DNA from 3 places in the Arthrobacter sp. UYP4 genome. Region 1 is predicted to be linked to each of the others. Evidence: predicted binding sites of a transcription regulator. Region 1 holds the regulator's gene; each other region holds the start of a gene.
What was found. Region 1 encodes LexA, which represses DNA repair genes until DNA is damaged. Its sites were predicted from a motif close to TCGAACANNTGTTCGA; they were not measured.
Positions count from the first base shown of each region.

Region 2: ruvA (Holliday junction branch migration protein RuvA) is a predicted target of LexA. The motif match lies at 4,354-4,369, and genes of this name have one in related genera.
Region 3: AC0Z9V_RS01385 (HNH endonuclease signature motif containing protein) is a predicted target of LexA. The motif match lies at 1,948-1,963, and genes of this name have one in related genera.

Region 1 is NZ_JBXAVU010000002.1:38,311-44,061, reverse strand. It holds gene AC0Z9V_RS09025 (ATP-dependent DNA helicase) at 1-1,923, shown strand, start outside; gene lexA (transcriptional repressor LexA) at 2,043-2,756, opposite strand; gene AC0Z9V_RS09015 (LysM peptidoglycan-binding domain-containing protein) at 3,139-3,612, shown strand; gene AC0Z9V_RS09010 (histidinol-phosphate transaminase) at 3,714-4,808, shown strand; gene hisB (imidazoleglycerol-phosphate dehydratase HisB) at 4,953-5,570, shown strand; gene hisH (imidazole glycerol phosphate synthase subunit HisH) at 5,567-5,751, shown strand, end outside.
Region 2 is NZ_JBXAVU010000001.1:254,098-259,848, forward strand. It holds gene AC0Z9V_RS01155 (type 1 glutamine amidotransferase) at 1-621, opposite strand, end outside; gene AC0Z9V_RS01160 (MurT ligase domain-containing protein) at 621-1,892, opposite strand; gene pdxT (pyridoxal 5'-phosphate synthase glutaminase subunit PdxT) at 2,004-2,840, shown strand; gene AC0Z9V_RS01170 (YebC/PmpR family DNA-binding transcriptional regulator) at 2,843-3,601, shown strand; gene ruvC (crossover junction endodeoxyribonuclease RuvC) at 3,638-4,207, shown strand; gene ruvA (Holliday junction branch migration protein RuvA) at 4,423-5,052, shown strand; gene ruvB (Holliday junction branch migration DNA helicase RuvB) at 5,049-5,751, shown strand, end outside.
Region 3 is NZ_JBXAVU010000001.1:305,310-311,060, forward strand. It holds gene AC0Z9V_RS01385 (HNH endonuclease signature motif containing protein) at 1-1,934, opposite strand, end outside; gene AC0Z9V_RS01390 (GNAT family N-acetyltransferase) at 2,196-3,497, shown strand; gene AC0Z9V_RS01395 (MFS transporter) at 3,611-4,843, opposite strand; gene AC0Z9V_RS01400 (ATP-binding cassette domain-containing protein) at 4,931-5,751, opposite strand, start outside.

The DNA of each region.
Region 1 (5,751 bases):
AGCGAGGCCATCCGCTCCGGCGACCACCTGCTCGTGCAGGCCGGCACCGGGACGGGCAAGTCCCTGGCCTACCTCGTGCCGCTCATCGCGCATGCCCTGGAGAGCGACCGTCCGTCGGTCGTCTCGACGGCGACGCTCGCGCTGCAGGCGCAGATCGTGGGGCGGGACCTCCCGCGCCTGTTGGACGCGGTGCGGCCCGCGCTCGCACGCCCGGTCGACGTCGCGCTCCTCAAGGGCCGCTCGAACTACGTCTGCCTGCACAAGACCGGCGGGGGATTTCCCGAGGAGGACGCCCCGGACGCCCTGTTCAGCCTGGGCGAGGACGCTGCCCCCCATCCTTCCCCCGCCGGCGGTGGAGCCCCCGCATCGGCCCTCGGGAGGGACGTGGTGCGTCTCCGCGAGTGGGCGGAGGAGACGACGACGGGTGACCGCGACGACCTCGTGCCCGGCGTGAGCGACCGCGCGTGGCGCCAGGTCTCCGTCTCCAGCATGGAGTGCCTCGGCGCTGCCCGCTGTCCTGTCGCCCAGGAGTGCTTCAGCGAGAAGGCCCGGGCCGCCGCGGCCGACGCCGACATCATCATCACCAACCACGCCATGCTCGCGATCAGCGCCTTCGAGGGCATCGCCGTGCTCCCCGAATACGACGTCGTGGTGATCGACGAGGCCCATGAACTCCACGACCGGGTGACGGGCGCCGTGTCCGGACAGCTGTCCGCCTCGATGGTGATGGCCGCGGCGACCGCCCTGCGGCGCCACGCCTCCATCAGCACCGGCGCCCTCGACACCGCGGCGGCAGCGTTCGAGGCCTCCGCCGAGCTCATCCCGTCCGGCCTGCTGCCCGGCGGCCTGCCGGACGATCTCGAACAGTCGCTGGCGCAGGTCCGCGACGCGGCGCGGGCCGCCCTGTCCGACACGAAGACGGACGGCAAATCGGAGGCCGACGCCGACGGTGGCCGGCAGGTCGCCCGCTCGAGGACGACGCTGGTCTTCGAGCTGGCCGAGCGCATCCTCGCGGCACCGGATCTCAACGAAGTGGTCTGGGCATCCCGCCCGAGCACCTTCACACCGGGTGCCGGCTATGCGCAGCCCGACCAGAGTGCACCGGCGACCCTGAACGTCGCCCCGCTCTCGGTGGCGGGACGGCTGCGGGAAGGCCTCTTCGAGGACCACACCGTGATCCTGACGTCGGCGACGCTCGCCATCGGCTCGGAGTTCGGTCCGGTGGCGGGGTCGTTGGGCCTCAGTGGTCCCGGTGCGCCCGCCTGGACCGGCGTGGACGTCGGGAGCCCCTTCGACCATCCGCGCCAGGGCGTCCTCTACGTGGCGAAGGACCTGCCCAAACCCGAGCGGGGCACGTCGGACGCCCAGCTGGACGAGCTGCTGGTCCTGCTCAGGGCCTCACGCGGGGGCGCTCTCGGCCTCTTCTCGTCCAAACGGGCCGCCGAGGAGGCGGCCGAGGCGCTCCGACCGAAGGTCGACTTCGAGATCCTGTGCCAGGGGGAGGCCTCCCTCAGCGCACTGGTCACGCAGTTCGCCGACGAGCCCGACACCTGCCTGTTCGGGACCATGTCGCTGTGGCAGGGCGTCGACGTCCCGGGGGCGTCGTGCCGGCTGGTGGTGATCGACCGCATCCCGTTCCCCCGACCCGACGATCCCCTGATGACGGCCCGGACGAGGGCCGTCGCGCGGAACGGTGGCAACGGATTCATGAGTGTCTCCGCCACCCATGCGGCCGTGCGGCTCGCCCAGGGAGCGGGTCGCCTCATCCGGGCGGCGGGAGACAGGGGAGTGGTGGCAGTGCTGGACAGCCGCCTCGCCACCGCACGGTACGGCGGGTTCCTCCGGGCGGCCCTGCCGCCCTTCTGGGCGACCACCGACCGCGCCACGGTCACGGGCATCCTCGAACGCCTCTCGGGCCGCTGACGCCCGTCCCGCCGTATCCGCAGGCCTCCTGGAGGGCGCCCGGTAGGTTCGCCTGCGACGTCGGCGCCGGGAGGGACGCCGAAGCGCTCGGCGTCGCCGACGACGCGCCGGAGCGCCTCCTAGAGGGCGCGCATCACCGAGACGACCTTGCCCATGATGCTGGCGTGGTCGCCCAGGATCGGCTCGTAGCGCGTGTTCTGCGGCAGGAGCCACGTGTGCCCGTCACGCTGGCGGAAGGTTTTCACGGTGGCCTCGTCGTCGAGCAGCGCCGCGACGATGTCGCCGTTCTGGGCGCTCTGCTGCCGCCGCACCACGACCCAGTCGCCGTCGCAGATCGCGGCATCCACCATCGAGTCCCCGGAGACCCTGAGCATGAAGAGGTCCCCGTGCCCGACGAGCTGGCGCGGCAGAGGCATGACGTCCTCCACGACCTGATCGGCGAGGATGGGCCCGCCTGCCGCGATGCGGCCGACGAGCGGCACGAGGGCGGTGTCGACAGCGATCTGGTGCTCGCCCGCAGGCTTGCGGTCCGTCGGGGAGGCGCCGGCGGACACCGGTTCCGACGCGAGCGTCAGGGGCAGCAGCACCTCCATGGCGCGAGGACGCTTCGGGTCCCGTCGCAGGTAGCCGAGCCGTTCCAGCTGGGAGAGCTGGTGCGTCACGCTCGACAGACTGGCCAGCCCGACCGTGTCGCCGATCTCCCGCATGGAGGGCGGGTAGCCCTTGTCGGCGATCGAGCGCTGGATGGTCTCGAGGATGGTCAGCTGGCGCGCCGTCAGCCCCTTCGACACGGAACGGCCCCTCGGGCGTCCCCGCCCGGCCGAGAGGGGCACGGCATCGGTGGGGACGTCGGCGATGTTCGATTCCTGCCGCGCTGCCGGTGTTGGTTCCACCACTGGTGTGCCTTTCGCCTGGGACTGCGCATCCCGTCGTGTCCGCCGTGCGGCTCCCGCGCAGTGGGAACCGTTTCTGTCAGTGGCGGATGGTTGTCTTGGGACCATCACCGGCAGGCCTGCGGCTCAGGAGCAGGACACGCCGGTGATGGACCGTGCTGTTCACGCTAGGCCAGTCCGGGGCGGTTTTCAAACATATGTTCGAGCGAGTCTCGACAAGCATCGTCCGTAGATGCTAGAAATAAGCGCAGCTGAATTAGAACGTGTGTTCGAAACACGCTGCGTTTCCACACGGAACATTCGAAGGGAAAGAGGTAGGCCGATGACAGAGGCACCAGCACCGCAGGGCAGTACGGCGTTGGCACTGGCACCCGCCCGGCCGGGGGTCCACCTCCGGCTCGTCGCGGCTCCTTCGACTCCCGCGCCGGCTTCCACGTCGGCTTCCACGTCGGCGGGGGAGCACCAGCTCTCGCCGCGGGAAGCGGTGCGCCCGCTGACCCTTACCCGGCGGGGGCGGTTGCTCCTCGTGGGCCTGCCGATCGCGCTGGGCGTCGCCGCCCTGATCCTCCTCGGGGCCTTCCTGACCTCGCAGGCCCAGGCCGGGGAATCGGCTCCCGTCTCCTCGTCCGTCGTCGACGTCAACGTGGCCGCGGGCGAGACCCTGTGGGACCTCGCCGTGCGGTACGCCCCCGATCGCGACCCGCGCGACGTCGTCACGGAGATGGTCGAGCTCAACAATCTCCGCTCGTCCGTCGTCCAGGCCGGTCAGAGTATCTCCATACCGGCCGAGGGCTAGCCCCCGGTCCCGCATCGGTTCCCGCCCTGCCGGGCGGGGCCGGTCCAGGCGCCCGACGCGCAGCATTCGCTGCGACGGCCGCCATCGCTTAAACTTGACCGGTGCCCTCTTCCGTCGATGCCCTGGCAAACCTCCCCTTGCGCGATGACCTCGTCGGGCTGCACCCCTACGGTGCACCGCAGCTCGATGTGCCGATCCTGCTGAACGTCAACGAGAACACCCACGGTGTACCGGCGGACGTGCACGCAGCCATCGTCCAGGCCGTCGCCGAAGCCACCACGGGCCTGAACCGGTACCCGGACCGCGAGTTCACCGAGCTGCGGAAGAACCTCGCCGACTACCTCGGGCACGGGCTGACCCCCGAGCAGCTCTGGGCGGCCAACGGGTCGAACGAGGTCCTGCAGCAGGTCCTCCAGGCCTTCGGCGGGCCGGGACGCACGGCGATCGGCTTCCCGCCGACGTACTCGATGTACCCGCTGCTCGCCAGCGGGACGGGAACCCGCTACATCACCGCCGAGCGCGGGTCCGCCTATTCGATGACGCCGGACGCGACAGCCCGCGCCATCCGGTCCTCGGGTGCGAACGTCGTCTTCCTGTGCTCTCCCAACAACCCCACCGGCACGGCACTGGGGCTCGACGTCGTCGAGGCCGCGTACGAGGCCGGCGAGGACGCGCGGGCCATCATCATCGTGGACGAGGCGTACGGCGAGTTCGCCCAGCAGGGGACACCGAGCGCGCTCACGCTGCTCCCCGGCCGACCGCGCCTGCTGGTCTCGCGCACCATGAGCAAGGCCTTCGCCCTGGCGGGGGCGCGGCTGGGGTACCTCGCCGCCGCCCCGGAGGTCACCGACGCCCTCCGCCTGGTCCGCCTTCCGTACCACCTGTCGGCCATCACGCAGGCGGCGGCCAACGCCGCACTCACCCACGCAGAGACGCTGCTGTCCAATGTCGAGGCCATCAAGGTGCAGCGCGACCGCATCGTGCGGGAACTCGAGGACCTCGGGCTCTCACCGGCTCCGTCGGACGCCAATTTCGTCTTCTTCTCGGGCCTCGAGGATCCCCACCGGGTCTGGGAGGGCCTGCTGGACGCAGGCGTGCTCATCCGCGACGTCGGCATTCCCGGCTCCCTGCGCGTCACCGCCGGAACAGAGCGGGAGACCACGGTGTTCCTCACAGCGTTGAAGAAGCTGCTGTAGCCGGTACCGCGGCGCCCCGCCCGGCCCGGTCCTCCTAGACTTGAAGGGTTCGGAGCGCCGCATCCTCCCGGCCCCGCGCCACCCAGCCCTCCCGACCACTGCCGATCAGCGCCCGGCCGACCGCCGGCGCACAGAAGGAATGCAATGACAGTTGATGCCGCCAGCGGCCGTACGGCCCGCATCGAGCGCGTCACGAGTGAGTCCAGCGTCCTCGTGGAACTCGACCTCGACGGCACGGGCGTGTCCTCCATCGACACCACCGTGCCGTTCTACGACCACATGCTCACCGCCCTGTCGAAGCACTCCCTGATCGACCTCACCATCAGGTCCTCCGGTGACACCCACATCGACGTCCACCACACGGTCGAGGACACGGCGATCGCGATCGGTGAGGCCCTCCGGCAGGCCCTGGGCACGAAGGCGGGCATCCGCCGTTTCGGCGAGGCCACGGTGCCGCTGGACGAGGCACTCGCCAACGCCGTCGTCGACATCTCCGGACGGCCCTTCTTGGTGCACGGGGGAGAACCCGCCGGGCAGGAGTACCACCTCATCGGCGGGCACTTCACCGGATCCCTCACGCGCCACGTCCTCGAAGCGATCGCGCTGCACGCCCAGATCTGCCTCCACGTGACCGTCCTCGCGGGCCGCGATCCGCACCACATCGTCGAGGCCCAGTTCAAGGCCCTGGCCCGGGCGCTGCGTGCAGCCGTCGAACCCGACCCCCGCGTCGAGGGCATCCCGTCCACGAAGGGGGCGCTATGACCGCGCGCACCGTCACCGTGCTCGACTACGGGTCGGGCAACGTCCGCTCCGTCGTCCGCGCCCTCGAGCACGTCGGCGCCGAGGTGGTGCTGAGCGCCGAGCCGGACGACGTCCTCAACGCCTCCGGACTGCTCGTGCCGGGCGTCGGCGCGTTCGCGGCCGTGATGAAGGGACTCAAGGA
Region 2 (5,751 bases), on a different contig from region 1:
GAGGTAGCTCGCCACGATGTTCCGATGGCGGGCGCCCTCGTGGTTCTCCTCCGCATTGTTGCCCGCCCCCTTGACCACTGTCGCCAGGGGCCTCAGTCCGCTCCCGAGGAAGGTCTGCCCGCTGTGGTTCTCGTAGCCGTGGATCTCCCCGAACTCGTCGCTCCGCGCGACGACGTTGCCGATCAACCGTTCGGTCCCGCCGCGTGTCTCCAGGTCGAGGACGCCGATGCCGGGGATGACGGTGCCGTCGTGCGTGCGGAAGACGTTGCCGAAGAGCTGGTAGAGGCCGCAGATGAGGAGCATCGGGGTGCCGTCCTCGGCCAGCTCCCGCAGGCGGGGGGCGATGGCCTGCAGATCGTCCTGGATCACGACCTGCCCGCTGTCCTGGCCGCCGCCGCCGACGATGATGTCGACGTCCTCCGGGAAGGCGTCCCCGGCGTTGTGCTCGAGGATCTCGGCCCCGTAGCCTCGCCACGCGAGGCGCTGCTTGAGGACGAGGACGTTCCCGTAGTCGCCGTAGATGTTCATCTCCCGCGGGTACAGCTGCAGGATGCGCAGGGAGCCCTTCGACGGATCGGCAGGGGCCTCCGTCAGCGAGCTCGCGGATGGGGCGTCACTCATCAGGAGACCACCTCGACCTTCGTGATCTTGGACAGTTCGCGGCGGACCGCGAGCATGGCGGTGTAGGTGCAGAAGATGCGCTTCGGGCGCCCTGCCGACATCCGGACGAACTCCCTGAGCGCGTCGGTGATGTCGGGCTCGACGGCGTCGACTCGGACGTCGTCGTACTTGAGCCGGAGCGCCATGTCGTAGGCGCGGACGCCGCTGACGACGTCCACGCCGCCGAGGCCCAGGGAGTCGAAGTCGACGTCCCACAGCCAGGACATGTCGCGGCCGTCGGCGTAGTTGTCGTTGATGGCGACCATGGTCGCGCAGCCGGCGGGGTCGAAGGACTTCAGCCCCAGCCGGAAACCGCTCGGGTTCTTGACGAGTACCAGTTCGAGCGCTTGCCCGTCGACCACGAGGCTCTCCCCGCGACCGAAGGCGGGTTCGACAGCGGCCAGCGACGAGAACAGTTTCGCGGTGTCGGCCGTCCCGCCCAGGACCGCCCGGGCCGCCGCGAGGGCCGCCGCAGCGTTGAAGATGTTGTAGACGCCGCGGAGGCGGAGGTCGGTCCGGGTGGTCGTACCCGCGACCTCGAACTCCGCCGAGTTCCCGTCCACCGAGCGCAGCACCACGTCCGCGGGCAGGGCCGACGCCGGCGCGGTGCCCTCGGCACCGCGCAGTTCGTCGTCGTTGGGAAAGGTGCTCCTCAGCGACGCGTCGAGGCCGAAGTAGACGACCTCGGTCGCCGGTACGGACGAGGCGAGGCCCGCGACGCGGGGGTCCTCACGGTTGAGGACGACGGTCCCCGTGGTGGCGAGGGCGATGCGCTCGAGCAGGCGTGTCGTGGCATCGATCTCGCCGAAGCGGTCGAGCTGGTCGCGGAGGACGTTCAGGAGCAGCGAGTGCCGGGGTGGGACGAGCTTCACGAAGTGCACGGCGTGCGCCTCGTCGAGCTCGAGCACGGCGACGTCGGCCTTCAGGCGTCCACGCCAGTCGACCTCGCCGAGCAGCGCGGCGGCGACGCCGCGGGTGAAGTTGCTGCCCGTCCGGTTGGTGAAGACGCTCAGGCCCTGGCCCTCGAGCAGCTCGACGACCATCTTGGTGGTGGTGGTCTTGCCGTTCGTCCCGCTCACGACGACGACGCCGTGGGGGAGGCCGGAGAGCGCCCGGCCCATGAAGCCGGGGTCGAGGCGCTCGACCACGAGGCCGGGGAACGCGGAGCCGCCGCCGCGCAGGCGCGAAGCGACCCGCACGGCCTTGCCCACGAGGACTGGAAGGGGATTCATCGCTACAAATTATCGCAGGCCGGCCCGTCTTCCCGGGACGCGGCGGGGAGGCGCTGCTCACGCCGGCCCTCCGGCGGCGGCAGGACGGTGCCGGCGACCTAGAATTGAGGGATGACCTCCCCGTTCTTCTCGGCCCCCCTGCCCACGTCGGGCGCCGCTCCGTCCGCCGCCTCCGACCACGCCACGGTCCGCGCTGCCGCCGGTACGACGACGGTCCGCGCGGACGTCGTCGTCGGAGTGCTCGCGGTCCAGGGTGACGTGCGCGAGCACATCGCGACCATCACCTCGCTGGGCGGGCGCGCCGTGCCCGTCCGGCGGCCGTCGGAACTCGCAGCGATCGACGGCCTGATCATCCCCGGCGGCGAGTCCACGACGATGGACAAGCTCACCCGCACCTTCGGCTTGGCGGACCCGCTGCGGGACCTCATCGCCGGCGGCCTGCCCGTCTACGGCTCGTGCGCCGGCATGATCCTGCTGTCCGACGTCATCGCCGACCCATCGGTGGACCGGCTCGGCAATCCGCAGCAGACGCTCGGCGGGCTCGACATGGTGGTGCGGCGCAACGCCTTCGGCCGCCAGCGGGAGTCCTTCGAGACCGACCTCGCCTTTGCGGGCCTCGCAACGACCAGCACGGCTGCGGGAGGCGACCCCGTGCGGGCCGTCTTCATCCGCGCGCCGTGGGTGGAGAAGGTGGGCGACGGCGTCGAGGTGCTCGCGCAGGTGCCCGCCGGGCAGGCTCCACAGCCGGGCCCGGCCGCCGGCACGTCCACCAGCCCGGGCGGTGCAGCAAGGGACGATGGTGCCGGCGGGGCGTCCGAGTTGGAGCCGGTCGCTAGAATTGTCGCAGTGCGTTCAGGGAACCTGCTGGCCACGAGCTTCCATCCGGAGGTCACGGGGGAGCGGCGGGTCCACGAACTGTTTATTCGGATGATCAGAGGAGAAGCGTAAGCATGTCGGGGCACTCCAAGTGGGCAACCACCAAGCACAAGAAGGCGGCGATCGACGCCAAGCGCGCGAAGTCCTTCGCCAAGCTGATCAAGAACATCGAGGTCGCCGCGCGGGCCGGCGGGGCCGACGTCGCGGGTAACCCCGGCCTCGAGCTGGCCGTGTCGAAGGCGAAGAAGACCTCCGTGCCAATCGACAACATCAACCGTGCCGTGAAGCGCGGCGCCGGCCTGCTCGGCGAGGCCGTCGACTACCAGACCATCATGTACGAGGCCCGTGGGCCCCAGGGCTCGGCCCTGCTCATCGAGTGCCTCACGGACAACAAGAACCGCGCGGCCTCCGAGGTGCGCCTCGGGATCAGCCGCAACGGCGGGACCATCGCGGATCCCGGTTCCGTGGCGTACCTGTTCGCGCGCAAGGGCGTCGTCACGCTGCCGAAGAACGGACTCACCGAGGACGAGCTGCTGCTGTCGGTCCTCGACGCGGGAGCGGACGAGGTCAAGGAATCGGCCGACACCTTCGAGATCGTCTCCGAGCCGCAGGACCTCCGGGCCGTGGTCGCGGCGCTCGATGAGAGTGGCATCGAGTACGAGACCGACGAGGTCGAGTTCGTGCCGTCGATGCAGGTGGACCTCGACGCCGACGGCGGCCGCAAGTTCCTCAAGCTCGTGGACGCCCTGGAGGAGCTCGACGACGTCCAGAACGTCTACTCGAACGCCAACCTCTCAGACGATGTCCTGGGTGAGCTCGAGAACGACGACTGACATCGCACCGCTCGGCATCGCCGGACCGGTGACACCGTGACGTACCGCGTCATGGGCGTGGACCCGGGGCTGACGCGCTGCGGCCTCGCCGTCGTCGACATCGAGCCGAACCGGCGCTCGACGCTCGTCGCCGTCGGCGTGGTCGGTACGGAGGCGGGCAGGAGCCTCGACGAGCGCCTCCTGGTCATCTCGGAGGCCGTCGACTCGTGGCTGGACCTGCACGAACCGCAGGCCCTCGCCGTCGAGCGCGTGTTCAGCGGAACCAACATCAGTACCGTCATGGGTACCGCGCAGGCGTCCGGGGTCGTCATCGTGGCCGCCGCGCGCCGGGGCATCCCGGTGGCCCTCCACACGCCCACCGAGGTCAAGGCCGCCGTCACGGGGAACGGGCAGGCGGACAAGGTCGCCGTCACGAAGATGGTGACCAAGATCCTGCGCCTGGAGACCGCGCCGAAGCCGGCCGACGCCGCCGACGCGCTCGCGCTCGCGATCACGCACGCCTGGCGGAGGGGAGTGGGCCTGCAGGGTGCTGCGGCGTCCGGCGGGTCCGTCACGCCCGCCCAGCGGATCTGGGCCGAGGCGGAAGCCCGCGCCCGACGTCGCTAGCCGGTCCGGGCCTACGCTGCCAGGACCCCGGCACGGCGCCTCGATCGCCGTCGACCGGCCCTGCAGCCGCTCCGTGCTGGCGCAGATACGCCCTTCCCGGTGTGGCGGGGTCGCCCCTGCGCGGAGAGGCCGGTACGGTTGACGATTAGAACGTATGTTCGACGCCGGGTGACAGCCCGGCCTGCCCCTTCCCACTCGTGCCCCTGGAGACCCTCATGATCAGTTCCCTGCGCGGGACAGTGACCCACGTGGGCCTGCACTCCGCCGTTATCGACGTCAACGGCTTCGGCATGCAGGTCCAGGCCACGCCGCAGACCCTTGCCGGGCTGCGCGTCGGGGCCGAGACGACGGTCGCCACCGCGATGATCGTGCGCGAGGATTCCATGACGCTCTTCGGTTTCGAGGACGCCGATCAGCGCGAGGTCTTCGAGACCCTCCTGGCGGTCAGCGGCGTGGGCCCTCGCCTCGCCCTCGCCGTCCTCGCCGTCCACGCACCGGACGCGATCCGGGTGGCTGCTTCCTCGGGTGACGACAAGGCGTTCAGCAAGGTGCCCGGCATCGGCCCCAAGGGTGCGCGGCGCATCGTGCTCGAACTCGCCGGGAAGCTCGTGCCCCTGGAGTCGAAGCCGGGCGTCTCCCAGCAGACGTGGCAGGGCCAGGTGCTCACGGCCATGATGGGGCTCGGCTGGTCCGAGAAGGACGCCGGGGCCGCCATCGACGCAGCCGTCGCGGAGGCACCGGAGATCGCCGAGACGGGTGAGGTGGGCCAGATCCTGAAGCTCACCCTGCGTCGCCTCGGCCAGGACGGCGCGCGCAGCTCGGCCCGGACGAAGGTCGGGTCATGACGGACAGCCACCCCGAGGACGCCCCGCTCGTCGCGCCGGCGGCCGACCCCGAGGACAGGGCGGTGGAGGCGGCCCTGCGGCCGAAGAACCTCGACGACTTCGTGGGCCAGAAGCGGGTACGGCGGCAACTCTCGCTCGTCCTGGAGGCCTCGCGTCTGCGCGGGCGCAGCGCTGACCACGTCCTGCTCTCCGGCCCTCCCGGACTCGGGAAGACGACGCTCGCCATGATCATCGCCGCGGAGATGAACGCACCGCTGCGCATCACCTCCGGGCCCGCGATCCAGCACGCCGGTGACCTCGCCGCGATCCTCTCGTCCCTGACGGAGGGGGAGGTCCTGTTCCTCGACGAGATCCACCGCATGTCGCGGCCCGCCGAGGAGATGCTCTACATGGCCATGGAGGACTTCCGCGTGGACATCATCGTGGGCAAGGGCCCCGGGGCCACCGCGATCCCGCTGGAGCTGCCGCCGTTCACACTCGTCGGCGCGACCACCCGCGCCGGGCTGCTGCCCGGACCCCTCCGCGACCGGTTCGGATTCACCGGACACCTCGAGTTCTACTCGACCGAGGAGCTCGAGCTGGTGCTCCGCCGCTCCGCGATGCTCATGGACATGAAGGTGAACTCCGCCGCCTTCGCCGAGATCGCCGGGCGTTCACGGGGAACGCCCCGTATCGCGAACCGGTTGCTCCGACGCGTGC
Region 3 (5,751 bases), on a different contig from region 1:
TCGTGGAGTGGTTCGAGGGGCCGTTGTCCTTGGTGGTGTGGTTCGTCGTGCAGCTGTTCGTGGTGCAGTAGTTCGTCTCGAACGATTCGTCCGGTGTGCCAGTAGGCGTTGGTCCGGAGAGCGCCTGCCCGGCCAGGGTATCCGGGCGCGTGGAACCAGGGAATGCCGCTTCGGGGCTCTATCCTCCACATGCCCTGGTGGATGAGGTGGTGGTGTCGTGCGCACAGCAGCGCTCCGTTGCCGATGCTCGTTCTCCCGCCGCGGGACCAGGGGTCGATGTGGTGGGCTTCGCACCAGGGCGCCGGGATGATGCAATCCGGGAAGGCACAGCCCTTGTCACGGGCGACCAGGGCTCGACGCAGGTGGGGTGGGAAGAGGCGTTGGGCTCTCCCGAGGTCCAGGACCTGACCCGCACCGCCGAGGATGATCGGGATGATGTCTGCGTCGCAGGCGATCCGCCGGATGGTTCTGGCACTGGCCTGGCCGGCGAAGACCGTGTGACCCGGCCGCTGCCCTGCCCGCTGCGTCTGACCGGTGAGGCCCCTGGCGAGGTTGCCGGGGAGGTCCAGGGTGAGGTTCTGGGTATGTTCGATGAGGTCCTGATAATCGATGGTGACCATCACCTGAGGTCGGTGGCCGCCGGTTGCGGGAAGACCAGTCGTGCTCAGGGCGATCTTGCACGCGGAGACCAATCCTTCGAGTAACATCTGAGCCCTTGTTGCTCCCTCCGGGTCACCGTACAAATCCGTGTTTCTGCCTGAATCTGATCCCCCACCCCAGCCGGAGCCTGCACCGGAGCCTGCACCGGAGCCAGCTCCGGAGGATGCGCCGTAGCCGATGTCTGATCCTGGCTCGCTCTCGGCAGCAGCACCGGAGGCGCCGGATTCACCCGCGCCTTCGGCTGCAGGGCCGAGGCCGTCGGCAGCGGCACCGGCCGTACTGGCGCGGTCGGCGTGCATGCGCGGATTGGTGGCGGTGTTCATGACGGTGGCGAGGTGTTCGAACTGCTCGTCGGTGGCGCCGATCTCGAGGACGTGCAGGCCATGGCGGCGGCCCCTGAGGAAGACGCCCTGGCGAGCCCGGAGCACCTTGTCGGTGGGTTCCTGCCCGTCCTGATCGAGGACTCCTTCCCAGCGGCGGGCCACGACCCGCAGGATGTCCTCGTCGGACTCGACCGCCTGCCGGGTCAGGTGGGCCTCCATCGACTCAAGCTGTTCCGGGGTCGCGAAGGACTGCACCCGTTGTACTGCCTGGGACACGATCGTCGCGGCCCGACCGCTAACTAGGCCCGCCTCCACCACTGCACTGAGGGTCTCCAGCCGGGCAGGCAGCGCCGCACCCGTTGGCGACATCCGGCACAGCACCAGGTCCGCAAGGGCCAGCCGGCGTCGGGCTTCGGCACGGCTGATCCCCAAGGTCCCGCGCAGGAAGTCCGCGCAATCCCTGAATCCATCCGGTGCTGCACCCGCCCGCGACCCCCAGAAGGATCCCGTGGCGCTGCCGACACCCAACGACGCGGTACCCCACGAAGCGGTGCTCGAGGACGTGGTACCCCACGAAGCGGTGCTCGAGGAAGCGGTACCCGCGGAGGTGGTGCTGCAAGCGGCCGGAATCGGAGCCTCGGCGCGAATGGCCTGTTCTGCCCGGGCCAGCAGCGACCCGGGTGCGGACGTACTCCCGGACGTACTGCCGTGATCGGGTTCGTCGACCCGGTAGTGTTCCTGGGCGAGGCGTGCGGCGAGGACTTGCAGATGGTCCACGACCCTCGAGACACGTTCGATGTCGATGATGAGCTGCAGTGCCTCCGGCCGGGACGGGACACGGCCTTGCCGGCCCAGCTCTCGGGCACACTCCGTGAGCGCAGCGAAGGCCGAGTTCAGCGGACCCACTGCAGTCGGGGTCTGCGCGGAACACTCGAGCGGGGCGATGGCCATACCCTGAATTTTATCGAACACGCGTACTATTCAGCGTGCTCCTCGGCCTATGTGGACAACGACAGGACGCTATTTCTCATGGAATCGGGGTGCGATCGCTCACGAGACCAGAGGTGGGGCGCCGTCGTCGTACTCCTCCCGATGCGAGCGCGCTAAGAGGCGCCCCGGCCCCGCCGCCGGAGGGCGTCGTCCTGCCACCCCTGAAGTCGGCGCCGACGGCGCCCCTGGTCCACGCCGGACCGCCGCGGCTAGGGTGGTGGAGTGAGCCACAACACCGCACCCGACCTGCACACCGAGATCTTCAGCCCTGCCGCCGACGAGGACGTCACGGCGGACGGCCGCTTCACGAAGTGGCTCGATGCGGAGGGGATCGGGTTCCACGAGGGCACGTTCGATCCGGAGGACATCCCGAAATTCCTCGGGGCGTACCATGCGGACCAGCGGGTCCTGTGGGGCGTCCACGATCGTGCCCAGCCCGCCGAGGCCCTCGGTGCGGACCATCCGGTGGCCACCTACGGCACGATGGTGCATCCGCTCAACGTCGGAGCGGGACAGATCGAAGCCCACCAGATCACAGCTGTCACCGTCCGGCCGAGCCACCGGCGTAACGGTATCCTGCGCTCCATGATGACCAGGGACCTTCGGGAGGCCGCGGAACGGGGGCTCCCGCTGGCCATCCTGACCGCGTCGGAGGCGACGATCTACGGGCGCTTCGGATTCGGCTGCGCCACGTTCACGCAGGCCGTCGAGGTGGACGTCCGCGAGCGGTTCGAGGTGACGGCACCGAGAACCGGTACGACGACGCTGGTGGCCCGGGAGCACGCAGTGCGCCTCGCCGAGCAGATCTTCGCAGGCTTCCACGCCGTGACCTTCGGCTCCGTGGACCGGCAGTACGCCTACCCGCGCCGCGCCTCGGGCGAGTGGGGCAGGGAACGGCCGGTCGAGGACCGCAACGTGCGGATGGCGGTGCACTACGACGCCGAGGGGACGCCGGCAGGGTACGTGTCCTACCGCTTCGCAGGCTGGGACACGACGCCCTACACGATGAAGATCGTGGATCTGGTGGCAGCCACGCCCTCTGCCTACCTCGAACTGTGGCGGTACCTGGGATCGCTCGACCTCGTGCAGGTCGTCACCTGGGACGGAGCGCGGCGGGACGACCCGCTGCCCTGGGCGCTGCGGGACCGGCGCTGCTACGACGTGAAGGGGACCGAGGACGTCCTCTGGGTCCGCCTGCTCGACGTGCCGGCCGCGCTCGGCAGCCGCTCGTTCCGTGGGAGCGGCACGATCGTCCTGGAGGTCCTGGACGCGCTCGGGCTCGCCGGCGGCTCCTACGTCCTGACCGTCGTGGACGGCGTCGCCCAGGTGGAGCACGTCGAGGCCGCGGCGGCACCCGACGCCACCCTCACCATCAATGCGCTCGGTTCGCTGTACCTCGGGGGAGTGTCGGCTTCAGCACTCGCAGCGGCCGGCGCTCTCGACGCTGCAGCCGAGGACGCTGTCGAGCTCCTCGACACGCTGTTCGGACGATCCGAGGAGCCGTACTGCATCACGCATTTCTAGATCCGCACACAGGCGGAGCGTCCGATCGGACCGAGCGTGTCTGCGAAGCGCGCCGCCGACGGCCGATCCGAGGGTGCAGGAAGAAGGGGTTGTGAGCCGATGCCCGTCGGAGGTCACGCCGCCGTGGACGGCAGGGGAAGGAAACGGGGGAGGAAGACAGCGGCAGCCCCGCTGAGGAGGACCAGGAGCACCCAACCGGAGGTGCTGCCCACGGTGTCCCGGAGCGCACCTATCAGCGTGTTGCCGCAGACCACGGCGAGGCCTCCGCAGCTGGCGAGGAGCCCGTAGTAGGCACCCAGCGGTCGTGCCCCGGCGAAACCTTGCACCTGCTGCAGCCCGGCGGGCCCGACGAGCATGCGTCCGAGGCTGAGGAGGACGACGAGACACACCGGTCCAGTGGCCGCCGGGAGTCCGGGCACGAGGTGCATGCCGGTGGTACCGAGCAGCGTGATCAGCAGAAAGGCCACGGCGATGCACGAGAACCCGGCCCGTAGCGCCGCGACCGTCCCCATCCTCGCTGCCACGGACGACGCCGGTAGTTGGAGTGCGATCGTCAGGATCGAGGCGATGGTGAACAGCATGCCCAGAAGTCCGGCGCCCGCCCCGCTCTGCTGGAGTTCGAGAGGGAGCGTGAAGTACAGCTGGTTGTACGCGAGGAGGTTGATGCCGAAGAACGCGCAGAACGCGAGGAAGCGACGCTCCCGCAGGCAGGCCCAGGTGTCATGGCCCCCGGCTGCTGCCCGGGGCGAGGGGGCCGTCGTCGGAAGCCCCCGCGGCATGATCAGCCAGAGGACCACTCCCACCGTGAGGAAGAGGCAGGCGGCGGACCCGGCGACGATCGGGAAGCCGAGTGGCAGGAGGCCGGTACCGACCAGGGGCCCGGTGACGGCGCCCACTTCGCCGAACAGGACGAGCCACGCGAACAGACTCCGGCGCCGGCTGCCGTCCACTGCGCGGGCTCGATCGAGTGCGCCGACGAGCCCCTCGACGGCGGGCGAGAAGAGGGCGCCACCCATGCCGGTCAGTACGGCGCCCAGAAGGAACGGCCAGAAGCTGTCGGCCGCGGCCAATCCGTAATAGCCCGCTGCCCGGAGCACGCAACCGGACAGGATGCTGCGGCGAGGGCCCCACCGGTCGGCAAGCACCCCTCCGAGCAGGAACAGGCCCTGCTGGGCGAAGGTCCTCACACCGAGGACGACGCCGATGGCGGCGGCACCCAGCCCGAGGTCCTCGGACATGACGAGCGCCAGGAAGGGGACGACGGCGTAGAAGCCGATGTTGAAGACCAGTTGGGTGGACAGGAGCACCGATGCGCCGCCCTGGGTCGTCGAGGGAGCAGTGATCATCGGGAGAGATCACCGGAGGCGGAGCGTGTCACCTCGGGGTGATCCGGAGCACGGGTCGGGCGCGCAGCCGGTCGCGGCAGCGGCGCGTCAGGCCTCGTCACGGGATGCCTTTCCGTCCGGCGCCCGGACCAGCCCGGGAGCATGCAGAGCCGCCCAGAGTCCTTCGGCGCGACAGGGGATCGATGCGGCGACGAGCGTCCGGCTGTGCGGGTGCAGGGGCGTGGCGAAGAAGTCCCGGGTCTTGGCCACCTCGACCACCCGCCCCTGCAGGATGACGGCGACCCTGTCGCACATGTACCTCACCACGTCCATGTCATGGGAGATGACGACCAGGGAGAGGTGGTGCTCGCGTTGCAGGCGGAGCAGCAGATTCAGGATGGTGCGCTGCGAGAGCGCGTCGAGTGCCGAGGTGGCCTCGTCGCAGATCAGGATCCGTGGCTCCAGGAGGAGTGCCCGGGCGATGGTGGCTCGCTGGAGCTGACCGCCCGAGCACTGGCCGGGGTACCGGTCCAGCAGGCTCTCGTCCAGGTCCACCTCCTCCATCGCAGCGCTGATCCGGTCGTCCCGTTCCCTGGGCGTCAGTTCCCGGCGTGCGTGGAGCGGTGCGCGGAGGCTGGTCCGCAGGGTCATGCGGGGGTCGAAGGCGCTGTGCGGCTCCTGGAACACGAGCTGCACGGCGGTGATCCGGTCTCCACCGGCGCCGTCGGGAGAACGGGTGATGGACCCGGTATCGACGGATTCGAGCCCCACGACGGCTTTCGCGAGTGTGCTCTTGCCCGACCCCGACTGGCCCAGGATCCCGAGAATCTCCCCGCGCCTGAGTGAGAGGGAGACGTCCTCGAGGGCGGTATGGCGTTTTCCCCGGGGTGCCGGAAAGCTCTTGCCCACCCCGTCAAGGACCAGGATCT